2 regions of the Agromyces sp. NPDC058136 genome follow, and region 1 is predicted to be linked to the other one. Evidence: predicted binding sites of a transcription regulator. Region 1 holds the regulator's gene; the other holds the start of a gene.
What was found. The regulator HrcA, encoded in region 1, represses chaperone genes, less so after heat shock. The targets are predictions, from matches to a motif close to TTNGCACTCGNNNNNNNCGAGTGCNAA.
Positions count from the first base shown of each region.

Region 1 (7,794 bases):
GGCCACCGACCCCGCGCTGATCCGCAATTTCTGCATCATCGCGCACATCGACCACGGCAAGTCGACCCTCGCCGACCGCATGCTCCAGATCACGGGCATCGTCAGCGACCGCGACATGCGCGCCCAATACCTCGACCGGATGGACATCGAGCGCGAGCGCGGCATCACGATCAAGAGCCAGGCGGTGCGCATGCCCTGGCAGCAGGGCGACCGCGCGTACGCACTGAACATGATCGACACGCCCGGTCACGTCGACTTCTCCTACGAGGTCTCGCGTTCGCTCGCGGCGTGCGAGGGCGCGATCCTCCTCGTCGACGCGGCGCAGGGCATCGAGGCCCAGACGCTCGCGAACCTGTACCTCGCGCTCGAGAACGACCTCGAGATCATCCCGGTGCTGAACAAGATCGACCTGCCGGCCGCCGACCCCGAGAAGTACGCGCGCGAGCTCGCCGACCTCATCGGCGGTTCGCCCGACGACGTGCTGCGCGTCTCGGGCAAGACCGGCGTCGGCGTCGAAGAGCTGCTCGACCGCGTCGTCGACCGCATCCCGGCCCCCGTCGGCAACGCCGATGCACCGCCGCGCGCGATGATCTTCGACTCGGTCTACGACAGCTACCGCGGCGTCGTCACCTACGTGCGAATGATCGACGGCAAGCTGAACCCGCGCGAGCGCATCCAGATGATGTCGACGAAGGCGACCCACGAGATCCTCGAGATCGGTGTGAGCGCGCCCGAGCCGCAGCCCACGAAGGGGCTCGGCGTCGGCGAGGTCGGCTACCTCATCACCGGCGTGAAGGACGTGCGTCAGTCGAAGGTCGGCGACACCGTGACGACCGCGGTGAAGCCCGCGACCGAGGCGCTGCCCGGCTACACCGAGCCGCTGCCGATGGTGTTCTCGGGGCTCTACCCGATCGACGGCAGCGACTACCCCGAACTGCGCGAGGCGCTCGACAAGCTGAAGCTCTCCGACGCGGCGCTCGTGTACGAGCCCGAGACCTCGGTGGCGCTCGGCTTCGGGTTCCGCTGCGGGTTCCTGGGGCTCCTGCACCTCGAGATCGTCAACGAACGCCTCCGTCGCGAGTTCGGCCTCGACATCATCACGACCGCGCCGAGCGTGGTCTACGAGGTCACGACCGAAGACAAGAAGACGGTCACGGTCACGAACCCGAGCGAGTTCCCGACCGGGGCCAAGATCTCCGAGGTGCGCGAGCCGGTCGTCAAGGCCGCGATCCTCGCGCCGAAGGACTATGTGGGCACCATCATGGAGCTCTGCCAGTCGCGCCGCGGCACCCTGCTCGGCATGGAGTACCTCGGCGAGGACCGGGTCGAGATCCGATACAACATGCCGCTCGGCGAGATCGTGTTCGACTTCTTCGACCAGTTGAAGTCGAAGACGGCCGGCTACGCGAGCCTCGACTACGAGCCGACCGGCGACCAGGCGGCCGACCTCGTGAAGGTCGACATCCTGCTGCAGGGCGAGCAGGTCGACGCGTTCAGCGCGATCGTGCACCGTGAGAAGGCGTACGCGTACGGCGTGCTCATGACGGGGCGCCTCCGCGAGCTCATCCCGCGTCAGCAGTTCGAAGTGCCCATCCAGGCGGCGATCGGTGCGCGCATCATCGCGCGCGAGTCGATCCGCGCCATGCGCAAGGACGTTCTTGCCAAGTGCTACGGCGGTGACATCAGCCGCAAGCGCAAGCTCCTCGAGAAGCAGAAGGAGGGCAAGAAGCGCATGAAGATGGTGGGCCGCGTCGAGGTGCCCCAGGAGGCGTTCATCGCGGCGCTGAGCGGCGACACCGAGACGAAGAAGGACGCGAAGAAGTAGCGCGGATGTCTCGGAGAAGCACCTTCACGGATCAGTCGGTCACCTACGGGGCGATCGGCGCGACCCTCGACCCCGATTTCCTGCGCTACCCGCCGGCGGGTCTCCGGCCCGCGGAGGACGCGGTCCGACTCGGCTCGGGGCGTGATCGCTTCGACCGTTCGGCCGAGGCGCTCATGACGTGGGGCGTGCAGCGCGGTGCCGGATTCACCGTGAGCGACGTCTCGGCGGGCACCGGCGCGCAGTACCCGGGCATCGTCTTCGATCAGGGTGGCGCGCCGCTCTCAGACCAGCCGGCCCCGCGCACCGAAGACCGTTTCGGTGCCGACGGCACCCCGTACATCGCGCCCGGCATGACGGCGACGCTCGTGCGACGCGGCCGGTTCGGTGCCGTGAAGACCCCGGTGCTGGTGGTCTACGTCATCGACGAGCCGAACCGGATCGGCTTCGCCTACGGCACGACGGGCCACGGCCCCGAGACGGGCGAGGAGTCGTTCATCCTCGAGCATCGCGACGACGACACGGTGTGGCTCACGATCCGTTCGATCTTCGCGACGGCGGGCGGCGCGCGCAGCGTGCTCGCGCCGTTGACGCGCAAGCAGCGCCGCGAGCTCACCCGCGACGAGCTCCGGGCGCTGCACCCCGCGAGCGGCGCGTAGCCGTGGGCGCCGCGCTGCCGCTCGGCGACCCCGCACCCGCCGACGGGCTGCTGCCGCCCACAGCGGCCGAGGGCGCAGGCGAGCGCGCCTTCGGCGTGTACGTGCACGTGCCGTTCTGCCGGGTGCGCTGCGGCTACTGCGACTTCAACACCTATACCTCCGACGAGCTGCGGGGCGCGAAGCAGAGCGACTACGCCTCGCAGGCGATCGGCGAGATCCGGATGTCACGGGGTGTGCTCGAGGCATCCGGGCTGCCCGCCCGGGAAGCGCAGACGGTCTTCTTCGGCGGCGGCACCCCGACGCTGCTGCCCGCCGACGACCTCGTGGCGATGCTCGGCGCGGTCCGCGACGAGTTCGGCCTCGCGCCGGGCGCCGAGGTCACGACCGAGGCGAATCCCGACTCCGTCGGGCCCGACGACCTCGTTCGGCTCGCCGAGGGCGGCTTCACCCGGGTGTCGTTCGGCATGCAGTCGGCGGTCCCGCACGTGCTCGCCGCGCTCGATCGTACGCACGACCCGGCGAGGGTGCCCCTCGTCGTGGGCTGGGCGCGCGACGCGGGGCTCGCGGTGAGCCTCGACCTCATCTACGGCACGCCGGGGGAGTCGCTCGACGACTGGCGCACGAGCGTCGAGCACGTCATCGCGCAGCGCCCCGACCACGTGAGCGCCTACGCGCTCATCGTCGAGGAGGGCACGAAGCTCGCCAGGCAGATCCGCCGAGGCGAGCTCGCCGAGCCCTCCGACGACCTCGAGGCCGACATGTACGAGTTCGTCGACGAGCAGCTCGCGGCGGCCGGGTACGAGTGGTACGAGGTGAGCAACTGGGCTTCGAGCCCGGCGCAGCGCTCCCGCCACAACCTCGGCTACTGGCGGGGCGACGACTGGTGGGGCGTCGGCCCCGGCGCGCACAGCCACGTCGGCGGGGTGCGCTGGTGGAACGCGAAGCATCCCTCGGCCTACGCCGACCGCATCGCCGCTGGGGTCTCGCCCGCGGTGGGGCGCGAGGTGCTCGACGGGCCGACCCGCGAGACCGAGCGGGTGCTGCTCCGCGCCCGCATCCGCGAGGGACTCGAGATCTCCTCGCTGCAGACCGGCGGCCGGCACGCCGTCGCGGCCCTCATCGCCGACGAACTGGTGGACGCGAAAGCCGCCCTCTCGGGAGTGCTGACACTCACCAGGAGAGGGCGGCTTCTGGCCGACGCGGTCGTCAGGCAGCTGCTCGAAAGCTGATCAGCTCACGAACTTGATCGCGAGCGGGTACGTGTACGGCTCGCCCTTGTTCGCGGCGATCGCGGCGATGATGCAGAAGACGATGTTCAGCACCCACACGGCGGGGTAGAGCAGGAAGCCGATGAAGACGAACATCAGCAGGCCGCTCACGACGTACGCGATGAGGACCGTCAGCTGGAAGTTCAGCGCCGTCGCGGAATGGCCGCGGATGAAGGGGCCCTTGTCCTTCAGGACGAGGTAGCCGATGAGCGCGGGCAGGAAGTTGAAGATCGCCCCGCCGATGTGGATGAGCGTGGCCCAGAGCTTCTCGTCGGAGGGGCTCAGCGGCTGGCTCTGCTGGTAGGGGTTCGCCGGCGGGGGAGGCGGGGTGGCGTCGGACATTGAGGTCTCCTTGCTCGGTCGCCCGAAGGCGAGGCTCGTTCAACTGTTCATGCTGGCACAGCAGAGCGCGCCGCGGGAAGAGCCCCGCGGCGCGCTCGGAAGCCGAAGCCTCGGCGATCAGCTACTTGATGAGGCGGATCGCGAAGGGGTAGCGGTAGTGGTTGCCGTCCTTCGCCTTGAGGAAGCCCTGGATCGAGAAGACGATCACGATGACCCAGAGGGCGAGCGGGAGGATCCACCCGATGAGCGCCCAGAAGCCGAAGGTGACGGCGGTGAGGACGGAGTTGACGATGAGGATCGCGACGTAGGCGATCGCGGCGGTGATCTGGAAGTTCACGGCCTCCTTCGCCTCGACGTCGGTGAGGCGGCCGCGCTCCTTGAACACGAGCCAGATGATGAGGGAGGGCAGGAAGCCGAGGATGCCGCCGAGGTGGGCGAAGGAGGCCCACTGGTTGTCCTGCTCCTGGGTGAGTGCGGCGCCGGCGGGCTGCTGCGGCTGGGCGTTCGGGTCGGGGTACTGAGCGTTGGGCTCGGTCATGTCGGGCCTTTCGGGCTTCGTGTTCGGGGCAGGGGCGGGTCGCCGTCGGGTTCGACGCGCGGAACATCCATACGGTAGCGAAGCGAACCGCCCGCGGCAACGGCTCGGTCGCAGGATGTCGCGATATGATTAGCAGTCAGTCAGATCGAGTGCTAAGTCGTCGGGAAAGGAGCGGGGCATGGCCTCAGAACGCAGTCTCGCGGTGCTTCGGGCGATCGTGCAGGACTACGTGGCGTCGCGCGAACCCGTCGGCTCCAAGACGATCGTCGAACGGCACGCCTTCGGCGTCTCCGCCGCGACGATCCGCAACGACATGGCCCTGCTCGAAGAAGAAGAGCTGATCGCGGCTCCGCACACCTCCTCGGGGCGCATCCCGACCGACAAGGGGTACCGCGTCTTCGTCGACCAGCTGACCGAGGTGCGTCCCCTGAGCTCGGCGCAGCGCCAGGCGATCGAGACCTTCCTCGGCGAGTCGAGCGATCTCGACGAACTCCTCGCGCGCACCGTCCGGCTCATCTCGCAGCTGACGAAGCAGCTCGCCGTGGTCCAGTATCCGAGCTTCGCCGGCGCCCGCGTGCGCCACGTCGAGCTCGTCTCGCTCGCGCCGAACCGGGTGCTGTGCATCCTCATCGCCGATTCTGGCCAGGTCGAGCAGCGGCTCGCCGAGCTCGAACAGCCGGTCGACGAGTCGACGCTCGCCGAGCTGCGGCAGCGATTGAACGAGCTCGTCGCCGGCGCCACCATGACGGAGGCCACGGGGCGGCTCTCGGGCGAGATCGACGCCGTCGATCCGCGGCACGCCGCGGTGCTGCACACGCTCGCCGCGACCCTCGCCGAGCAGGCACGGGTGCAGCGCAGCGATCGGCTCGTCGTCGCGGGCGCGGCGAATCTCGTGCGTACCGAGCAGGACTTCGCCGGCTCCATCCTCGGCGTGATCGAGGCCATCGAAGAGCAGGTCGTGCTGCTGAAGCTGTTCGGCGAGATGTCGGGCGACGAGCACGCCGTCGCGGTGCGCATCGGCCGAGAGAACGCCTCGTTCGGGCTCGGCGAGACCTCGATCGTCACGAGCGCCTTCGAGATCCCCGGTCGCGACGTCTCGCGTCTCGGCATCGTCGGGCCCACCCGTATGGACTACTCCAACAGCATGGCCGCGGTCCGCGCGGTCGCCCGCTACCTCTCCCGCACGCTCGGCGAGAGCTGACCTTCCGCCCGCCGTCCGACGGGCATCCGCAATCGAAAGGACAAGCCCTCCGTGGCCGACCACTACGAGGTCCTCGGTGTCTCGCGCGAAGCGACGCCCGACGAGATCAAGAAGGCGTACCGTCGCCTCGCTCGCGAACTCCACCCCGACGTGAACCCCGGTGCGGAGGCATCCGAGCGATTCAAAGAGGTGACGCACGCGTACGACGTGCTCTCCGACCCGAAGCAGCGTCAGCAGTACGACCTCGGCGGTCAGGGAGGCGGCTTCGGCGGCCAGAACTTCGGGGGCTTCGGCGACATCTTCGAGACCTTCTTCGGCGCCGGCCAGCAGAGCCGGGGGCCGCGGTCGCGCCGCGAGCGCGGACAGGACGCGCTGATCCGCGTCGAGGTCGGCCTCGACGAGGTGATCTTCGGCACCCACCGCGACATCGAGGTCGACACGGCTGTCCGCTGCGAGACCTGTCAGGGTTCGTGCTGCGCGCCCGGCACCTCGCCGGTCACCTGCGACATCTGCCACGGCAGCGGGCAGATCCAGCGCCAGGTGCGTTCGCTGCTCGGCAACGTGATGACCTCGAGCCCGTGCGGCACCTGCCGCGGCTACGGCACGATCATCGCGACGCCGTGCGTCACCTGCCAGGGGCAGGGGCGCGTCCGCGCGCGTCGCACGGTGCCCGTCGACATCCCCGCGGGCGTCGACACCGGGGTGCGTCTGCAGATGCCCGGCTCCGGCGAGGCCGGCCCCGCGGGCGGCCCGAACGGCGATCTCTACCTCGAGATGAAGGTCAAGAACCACGACGTCTTCAGTCGCAACGGCGACGACCTGCTCGCGACTCTCGAGGTCGCGATGGCCGACGCGATCCTCGGCACGACCGCCACGATCCCCGCGCTCGACGGCGACGTCGAGGTCGAGGTGAAGGCGGGCGTGCAGAGCGGCGAGATCCTCACCGTCCGCGACCGCGGCGTGACGCGCCTGCGCGGCAACGGCCGCGGCGATCTCAAGATCGGCGTGCAGGTCGTCACCCCGACGAAGCTCTCGTCGAAGGAGCGCGACCTCATCTCGCAGTTCGCCGCATCGAAGAAGTCGCCTGCGCCCGAACTGAGCCACTTCCAGCAGGGGCTGTTCGCGCGACTCCGCGACCGGTTCCTCGGCTGAGCCGGAGGCCACGGTGAGCAGCCTCTACCTCGACGAGTCGCTCGACCTCGGGACCCTCGCGCCGGGCGCCGAACTCCGGCTCGCGGGCGATGAGGCGCGTCACGCGGTGACGGTGGCCCGGGTGCGCCCGGGCGAGCGGATCTCCATCGGCGACGGACGCGGCGTCGTGGTGCGCGGGCAGGTCGTCGCGACCGAGCCGCGCGCCCTCACCCTGCTCGCCGACGAGGTGCTCGTCGAGGAGCGGCCCGAGGTGTCGCTCATCCTCGTGCAGGCGCTCGCGAAGGGCGACCGCGACGAGCTCGCCGTGCAGGCGGCGACCGAACTCGGAGTCGACGCGGTGATCCCGTGGGCGGCCGCGCGGTCGGTCTCCCGCTGGGAGGGCCCGAAGGCCGAGAAGGGCCGGGCACGCTGGGCGACCATCGTGCGCGAAGCCGTCAAGCAGTCGATCCGCTCGTGGCTGCCCGAGGTCGCGCCCGTCGCGACGACGGCGCAGCTCCCCGCGCGCCTCGACGGTGCGCGCGTGCTGCTGCTCGAGCCGAGCGCGACGACCCCGCTCTCCGAGCTCCGCCCCGACGGGCGCGACCTCGCGCTCGTCGTCGGCCCCGAGGGCGGCATCGCCCCCGAAGAGCTCGCGAAGCTCGAGGCGGCCGGCGCCGAGCGCGTGCGCCTCGGTGCCTCGGTGCTGCGCACCTCGACCGCAGGTCCCGCCGCGATCGCCGTGCTGAACGCGGCGCTCGGGCGGTGGTAGCCGATCGCTCGCTACGATGGACAGATGACCGACTCGCCCGCTGAACCGACCGTCTTCGAACGCA
Region 1 covers NZ_JBHVUA010000006.1:83,733-91,526, reverse strand. The annotation lists gene lepA (translation elongation factor 4) at 1-1,825, shown strand, start outside; gene ACFVTX_RS16220 (DUF1990 family protein) at 1,831-2,481, shown strand; gene hemW (radical SAM family heme chaperone HemW) at 2,484-3,710, shown strand; gene ACFVTX_RS16210 (DUF4870 domain-containing protein) at 3,711-4,091, opposite strand; gene ACFVTX_RS16205 (DUF4870 domain-containing protein) at 4,213-4,629, opposite strand; gene hrcA (heat-inducible transcriptional repressor HrcA) at 4,808-5,830, shown strand; gene dnaJ (molecular chaperone DnaJ) at 5,882-6,982, shown strand; gene ACFVTX_RS16190 (16S rRNA (uracil(1498)-N(3))-methyltransferase) at 6,996-7,730, shown strand; gene ACFVTX_RS16185 (HIT domain-containing protein) at 7,755-7,794, shown strand, end outside.

Region 2 (7,794 bases), on a different contig from region 1:
GCTCGTGAACGGCAAGCAGTACGTGGGCTCGCTCACCGACCCGGCCGAGTTCCAGTCCTTCGTCCTCCAGGCGACGGGCGAGGCGTTCTCGGAGTCGACCTCGACGCCGTCGCCGACCCCCACTCCGACGCCCGCGTCGTAGTCACGAGGCATCCCGACGAGGGCCCGGCGTTCGCGCCGGGCCTTCGTCGTCCCAGCCGGGTAGGATGTCCGGCGGGGCATCCGCCCCAGGCCGGCTTGGCGCAATTGGTAGCGCACCGCTCTTGTAAAGCGGTGGTTGCGGGTTCGAGTCCCGCAGCCGGCTCTTGACCGAAGAGATCCCCGGCGGGCGGCCCGGCGACGTTTCGCACGGCCCCGCCCACCGCCACGCCCATGTCCATCCGCATGTCGAGCGCACCCGCATGCCCGTCTGGGTCGCGATCGTGCTCGCCGTCGTGTTCGGTGCGGGCACCGCGCTGCAGTCGCGGGTCAACGGGCAGCTCGCGGCCGAGCTCGACGACCCGTACACGGCCGCCGCGATCTCGTTCGGCTCCGGGCTCGTCATCCTGAGCGTCGCGCTCACGGTGTGGCGGCCCGGGCGCGAGGGCGTCGGCAGGGTCGTCGCAGGCCTGCGCAGCGGCCGTCTCGCGTGGTGGATGGTGCTCGGCGGCCTCGCCGGAGCCTGGTTCGTCATCACGCAGGGGCTGTCTGCCGGGGTGCTCGGCGTCGCGATGTTCACCGTCGCGATCGTCGCGGGCCAGACGGTCGGCGGCATCGTGTTCGACGTCGTCGGGCTCGGCCCGGGCGGTCGCCGCCCGCTCACGCCGATGCGGGTGCTCGGCGCGGTGCTCGCGCTCGTCGCGATCGGATGGGCGGTGTCGGCGCAGCTCGCGCACGACGTGCCGCTCCTCGTGATGCTGTTCCCGTTCACGGCGGGGCTCGGCGTCGGCTGGCAGCAGGCGGTCAACGGGCGGGTGAAGGTCGAGGCCGACAGCGCGCTCACTGCGGCGTTCGGCAACTTCGCCGTCGGCACCGTCGCCCTCGTCGTGGTCATGCTCGGGCACGCGGCGATCGAAGGATGGCCCGAACGGCTGCCGAGCGAGCCGTGGCTCTACCTGGGCGGGGCGATCGGCTGCATCTTCATCGCCGGTCAGGCGCTCGTGGTGCGCGTCATCGGCGTGCTGCTGCTCGCCCTCTGCGGGGTGGCGGGGCAGCTCGCGGGCGCGCTCGCGCTCGACCTGTTCGTGCCGACGGGCCGCCCGGTCGACGCCGCGACCATCGGCGGCACGGTGCTCGCCGTCGCCGCGGTGGCGGTCGCCTCGATCCGCTGGTCGCGCCACCGGCATCGCGCCCCCGACGCGGACGCCGAGGCCGACGCCCCGCTCAGCTGAGCGAGCCGAACCGCGGCGCAGGGCGTTCGGCGGGGCGCGCGGGCCGCCCGCGCTCGGGTCGCCCGCCCACGTAGAGCCAGCCGAGCAGTTGCTCGCCGGGCGCGAGCTCGTGCATCTCCGCGACGGCCGGATGCCTCGTGAACGGCCCCGTCCGCCACATGACGCCCCACCCGGCCTCGTCGAGGAGCAGGCTGAGCAGATGCCCGACGCCCGCGGCGGCGACGAGCTGCTCCCACTCGGGCGCCTTCGGGTGCCATCGCGGGGTGAACACGAGGGCGATGACGAGCGGCGCGCGCAGCGGCTTCGCCGCGAGCTTCTTGGACGCTTCGCCCTCGAAACCCGACGCGGCCACGAGGGCCGCGCCGAGCCGTTCGCGGGCGGCGCCCCGCAACGCGATCGTCCGCCAGGGCCGGAGGGCCGCATGGTCGGCGACCCGTTCGGCGACGCCGAGGAGCTCGAGGAGCTCCGCGTCGCTCGGCGAGGCATCCGTCACCTTGGGGGCCGAGCGCCGGGCGAGCGCCGCCTCGCGAACCGACGCCACCTCAGGACTCGGGCGTGAAGCCGAGGGCGAGCGAGTTCATGCAGTAGCGGTCGCCCGTGGGGGTGCCGAACCCGTCGGGGAACACGTGCCCGAGGTGCGAGCCGCAGTTCGCGCAGCGCACCTCGGTGCGCACCATGCCGAGGGTGCGGTCCTCGATGAGCTCGACCGCCTCGGGCCGGACCGACTCGTAGAAGCTCGGCCAGCCGCAGCCCGAGTCGAACTTCGTGCCGCTCTTGAAGAGCTCGGCGTTGCACGCCGCGCAGTTGTAGACGCCGGCGCGCTCCTCGTCGAGCAGCTCGCCCGTCCAGGGGCGCTCGGTCGCGGCCTCGCGGAGCACCGCGAACTGCGCGTCGCCCAGCTCGGCACGCCACTCGGCATCGCTCTTGTTCACTGGGTAGGACATGGGGGCTCCTCTCGGGGTCGCGGACGACGCATCCATCGTCGCAGCTTCTCGGCGCGGCGATCGCGCACAACGGATGCAACGCCGCTGCGCGGCCGTCTGTTCCGCGCTGCGGCACACGCCGCGAACACTCGGCGCACTCCCGGCGGGCGTTCTCTAGGATGTGCTGCAGACGGTCGGACGGCCGTCGTGACGGGAGGTGCGGGATGAGCGCGGAGCGCGTGCCCGACCGCCCCGACGACGTCGGCCTCGACGATCGCCAGCTCCGTGTGCTCGCCTTCGAGGGGCGCGCCTGGCAGCAGCCTGCGCGCAAGGCCGAGGCGATCCGCGCCGAGTTCGGCATCTCGGCGGCCCGCTACTATCGGATCCTCGGCGAGCTCATCGACTCGCCTGCGGCGCTCCGCCACGATCCGATGCTCGTCAAGCGGCTGCAGCGGATGCGTTCGGCGCGCCGCGTCGCTCGTTCCCGTCGTTCGATTCCCCTCGGCCGCCCGCTCGACTGAGCCCGGCCCCGACCCGATCTGGATCCCATGGCGCAGAAGTTCCCTCGCGATCGTTTCGACTCGATCCCGCACGGCATCGATCGGGTCGGTGCGCACCGTGCGCCCGCGCGGCGCGGTGCGAAGTGGATCCGCTTCGGCTGGGCGGCGCTCGCGACCGTCGTGCTCGCGGGCGTCGGCATCGCGGGCGTCATGGTGTTCAACGAACGGCTGAACGTCGCGAGCGGGCCCGACCCGGTCGAGACGCAGGCGCCGGTCGCGACCGCCGAACCCACCATCGCGCCCGACCTCAAGGTGACCGTGCTCAACGGCACCACGACCGCGGGGCTCGCGGCCAACGCCCAGGACATGCTGACGGCCGGCGGCGTGCCGGTGGACGCCACGGCCAACGCGAGCACGAACGACCTCACCGAGACGGTCGTCTACTACGCGACCCCCGACCTCGAGGGCGCCGCGCGCGGCGTCGCGAGCGTGATCCCCGAGGCCGACGTCCGCCTCTCCGAGAGCTTCGCTGCGACGGGCACGCCGCTCGTCCTGGTGCTCGGCTCCGACTTCGCGCAGGCGACGGGCGCCGCCCCCGCCGGCTGAGCCGACCGAATCGTTGCCATTCTGCGACCATTCGTGACGCGAACCCCCTTGCGTCGGGGTCGCGCGGTGTGACTATCTGGTGTTGGTCGCCCGAGCCCGTGTGCACGTCCGGCACCTCAGGTGCCCCGTCCGCCGGTGCCGAGTGCGACCCGGTACAGGCGACAGGCACGTGCTGATCCACACACCGCAACATGGGAGCAACGCATGGCGAACGGAACCGTCAAGTGGTTCAACGCTGAAAAGGGATACGGGTTCATCACCGTCGACGGTGATGGCCAGGACGTCTTCGTCCACTACTCCGCCATCGACATGGCCGGGTACAAGGTGCTCGAAGAGGGCCAGCAGGTCGTCTTCGAGGTCGGCACCGGATCGAAGGGGCCGCAGGCCGAGGCCGTCCGTCCCGCCTGAGCGCAGCACAGCTCTGAACGCGCCGTCGTCCCTCCGACGGCGCGTTCGGCGTGTCCGGCCCGATTCGGTTCCTCCGGCCCGGACGGATGGCTAGCATGTGGCCATGGTCACGGGGGTCAACGGGTCCTCCCCTCGGCGCGGGGTCGTCTTCGCCGTGCTCGCCGCCGCGATGCTGCTCCTCGTCGGCTGCCAGGAGGCGCCGCCCGAGCCGAGCGCGTCGCCGTCGGCCACCGCGACGCACCGGCCGGTCGGCAGCTCGCAGCCGACGCCGGTGGTGTTCTCCCCGCTGCGGGGCGCACCTGCCGCCGCGGGGACGCCGGAGCATCCCTCGCTCGCCGCCAAGATCGACAACCATGAGGAGGCACGGCCGCAGATCGCGTTGAACCGCACCGACCTGGTCTTCGAGGAACTGGTCGAGGGCGGGCTCACGCGCTACCTCGCGGTCTGGCACTCCGATGTGCCCGACGAGATCGGGCCGATCCGCTCCATCCGGCCGATGGACCCCGACATCGCCTCCCCGCTCGGCGGGATCATCGCCTACTCGGGCGGCCAGGAGCTGTTCGTCGACATGATGATGGCGACGCCGCTCGTGAACGTCGTCTTCGACTTCGACGACACCGGGCTCTTCTCCCGCGCCGACGAGCGGCCCGGCCCCCACGATGTGATCCTTGACGCGACCGAGACGATGGCGCGGAACGCGGCGCTCGCCCCGCCGCCCGTGCAGTTCGACTACGGCACCGCCGATCCGCTGGCGGACCCGGCGCTCGCCGCCGCGCCCACCTCGCACCTCGGGCTCGTCTTCGCGGAGGGGCGCATGCCGAGCTGGGACTGGGACGCCGCCACCTCGTCGTGGTTGCGCTCGCAGGACGGTGCCCCCGACCTCGAGGCGAGCGGGGAGCGCGTTCGGGCGACGAACGTCGTGACGCTGCGCGTCGGCATCGACTGGACGTACGGCGAGGTGCCCAAGACGGTGCTCATCGGCTCGGGGGAGGCCTGGGTCTCGGTCGGCGGCCGCACCGCGCACGGTACCTGGACGAAGGACGCCCAGACGTCGCCGATCGTGCTCACGGCCGATGACGGCTCGCCCCTGCGCCTCGCTCCGGGGAACACCTGGATCGAGCTCGTGCCCCAGGAGGGCGCGGTGTCGTTCGCGCCCTGAACCCGGGCTGCGGCGGAGCCGGCGGTGTTCGCGCTCGGCGTGCACGGGGCCGTCCTGCTCGCTTGCACTCGGGGCGGTCGAGTGCCAGAATCGATTTAGCACTCGCGCGATTTGAGTGCTAAATCACGAATCTTTGAAACGTCCGAGAAGGGACGAGAAACACACATGGCAAAGATCATTGCTTTCGATGAGGAGGCCCGTCGCGGTCTCGAGCGCGGCCTCAACACGCTCGCCGACGCCGTCAAGGTGACCCTCGGCCCGCGCGGCCGCAACGTCGTCCTCGAGAAGAAGTGGGGCGCCCCCACCATCACGAACGACGGCGTGTCGATCGCGAAGGAGATCGAGCTCGACGACCCGTACGAGAAGATCGGCGCCGAGCTCGTCAAGGAGGTCGCGAAGAAGACCGACGACGTCGCCGGCGACGGCACCACGACCTCGGTCGTGCTCGCCCAGGCGCTCGTGCGCGAGGGCCTCCGCAACGTCGCCGCAGGCGCCGACCCCATCTCGCTGAAGCGCGGCATCGAGAAGGCCGTCCAGGCCGTCGAGGCCGAGCTCCTCGCCAACGCGAAGGACGTCGAGACGAAGGAAGAGATCGCCGCCACCGCCTCGATCTCGGCCGCCGACGAGCAGATCGGCGCGCTCATCGCCGAGGCGATCGACAAGGTCGGCAAGGAGGGCGTCGTCACCGTCGAGGAGTCGAACACCTTCGGCACCGAGCTCGAGCTGACCGAGGGCATGCGCTTCGACAAGGGCTACCTGTCGGCGTACTTCGTCACCGACCCCGAGCGCCAGGAAGCGGTCTTCGAAGACCCCTACATCCTGATCGTCAACGGCAAGGTCTCGAACATCAAGGACCTGCTGCCCATCGTCGACAAGGTGATCCAGACCGGCAAGCAGCTGCTCATCATCGCTGAGGACGTCGACGGCGAGGCGCTCGCGACCCTGATCGTCAACAAGATCCGCGGCATCTTCAAGTCGGTCGCCGTCAAGGCCCCCGGCTTCGGCGACCGTCGCAAGGCGCAGCTCCAGGACATCGCGATCCTCACCGGCGGCCAGGTCATCTCGGAGGAGGTCGGCCTCAAGCTCGAGAACGTCACCCTCGACCTGCTCGGCCAGGCCCGCAAGGTCATCATCACCAAGGACGAGACGACCATCGTCGAGGGTGCCGGTGACGAGGAGGCCATCGCCGGCCGTGTCGCGCAGATCCGCAAGGAGATCGACAACACGGACAGCGACTACGACCGAGAGAAGCTCCAGGAGCGCCTCGCGAAGCTCGCCGGCGGCGTCGCCGTCATCAAGGCGGGCGCGGCCACCGAGGTCGAGCTCAAGGAGCGCAAGCACCGCATCGAGGACGCCGTCCGCAACGCGAAGGCCGCCGTCGAGGAGGGCATCGTCGCCGGTGGTGGCGTCGCGCTCATCCAGGCCGGCAAGACCGCCTTCGAGAAGCTCGAGCTCTCGGGCGACGAGGCGACCGGCGCGAACATCGTCAAGGTCGCCATCGACGCCCCGCTCAAGCAGATCGCCCTCAACGCCGGCCTCGAGCCGGGCGTCGTGGTCGACCGCGTGCGCAACCTCCCCGTCGGCCAGGGCCTCAACGCCGCGACCGGCGAGTACGTCGACATGCTCGCTGCGGGCATCAACGACCCGGTGAAGGTGACCCGTTCGGCGCTGCTCAACGCTGCGTCGATCGCCGGCCTCTTCCTCACCACCGAGGCCGTCGTCGCCGACAAGCCCGAGAAGAACCCGGTTCCGGCCGGCGACCCCACGGGTGGCATGGACTTCTAAGCAGGTCTCCAGCACAACGCGCGAAGGGCGCCTCCTCCGGGAGGCGCCCTTCGTCGTGCGTGGATGCTCCGTGCACGCCGCAGAACGTGCGCCGAGCCGTTGTCGGAACGTTGCCCTGGCACGCCCCGTCCGACCGATACGCTGACCACATGTCGAGACCCGAACCTCGACGATGGCTCACCCTCGTCATCGCCGCTTCCACTGTCGCGCTCCTCGCCGCCTGCGTCGCCGAGCCGCCGTCGCCCACTGTCGTCCCGACGCCGAGCCCGAGCGTCTCGGCTGAGCCCGTACCAGTCGACGCACCGACGCCCCGCTTCGCTGCCGGGTGCGAGGATCTCCTCCCGACGGCGTCGCTCCAAGCCTTCCTCGGCGACGGCGTGGCACCGCTCGCCGCCGTCGATCTCGGCGCGGTGAACTCGCCTGATGTATCGGCCGCGGCTCAGCTCGGCGCCCTCACATGCACGTGGGACGACGGTCGGCCCTCGACCGCATGGGTCGGCCCCGCCGCCGACGCGCAGTCGGTGCGGCTGCAGCTCGTGCCTGAGGCTGAAGCCGAGGCGCTCGCCTACGTGGACCTCTACGCGGGTCCCGACATCCCGGCGGGCTACGGGCCGGGCTCGCAGGGCCCGAGATGCGTCGTCTCCGAGGTCGACGCGTTCTGCGAGCTCCACGGCTGGATCGAGAACGCCTGGATCGAGCTCGTGCTGCAGGGCATCGTGCGGGAGGACGGAGATACCGACGCCTCGCTCGCGGCGGAATTCACGGCGATGACCGATGAGATGCTCGCCGCCCTCGGGGCCGGCGGAGTGACCGGCGCGGCGTGGATGCCTCCGAGCTCGGCGAACACGATCGACGAGTGCGCGCAGCTCACGACCGCCGAGGAGATCACCGAGGTGACGGGTCTGCCCGACCTGCGGTTCGGGCTCTCGTGGGACGGGCCGAGGGTCGGGCAGTACTGGTACGCCACCACCACCGCGGGGGCCCTGCGATGCACGATCGGGTTCACTGCCGGCGAGGCGAGCTACGGCACCGTCTCGGTGCTG
Region 2 covers NZ_JBHVUA010000001.1:746,830-754,623, reverse strand. The annotation lists gene ACFVTX_RS03605 (DsbA family protein) at 1-142, shown strand, start outside; tRNA gene ACFVTX_RS03600 (tRNA-Thr) at 232-304, shown strand; gene ACFVTX_RS03595 (DMT family transporter) at 402-1,370, shown strand; gene ACFVTX_RS03590 (nitroreductase family protein) at 1,363-1,911, opposite strand; gene msrB (peptide-methionine (R)-S-oxide reductase MsrB) at 1,913-2,314, opposite strand; gene ACFVTX_RS03580 (DUF3263 domain-containing protein) at 2,518-2,814, shown strand; gene ACFVTX_RS03575 (LytR C-terminal domain-containing protein) at 2,842-3,399, shown strand; gene ACFVTX_RS03570 (cold-shock protein) at 3,604-3,807, shown strand; gene ACFVTX_RS03565 (DUF3048 domain-containing protein) at 3,911-4,966, shown strand; gene groL (chaperonin GroEL) at 5,132-6,751, shown strand; gene ACFVTX_RS03555 (hypothetical protein) at 6,901-7,794, shown strand, end outside.
Region 2: a site for HrcA is predicted at 5,062-5,088, ahead of groL (chaperonin GroEL). Genes of this name have one in related genera too.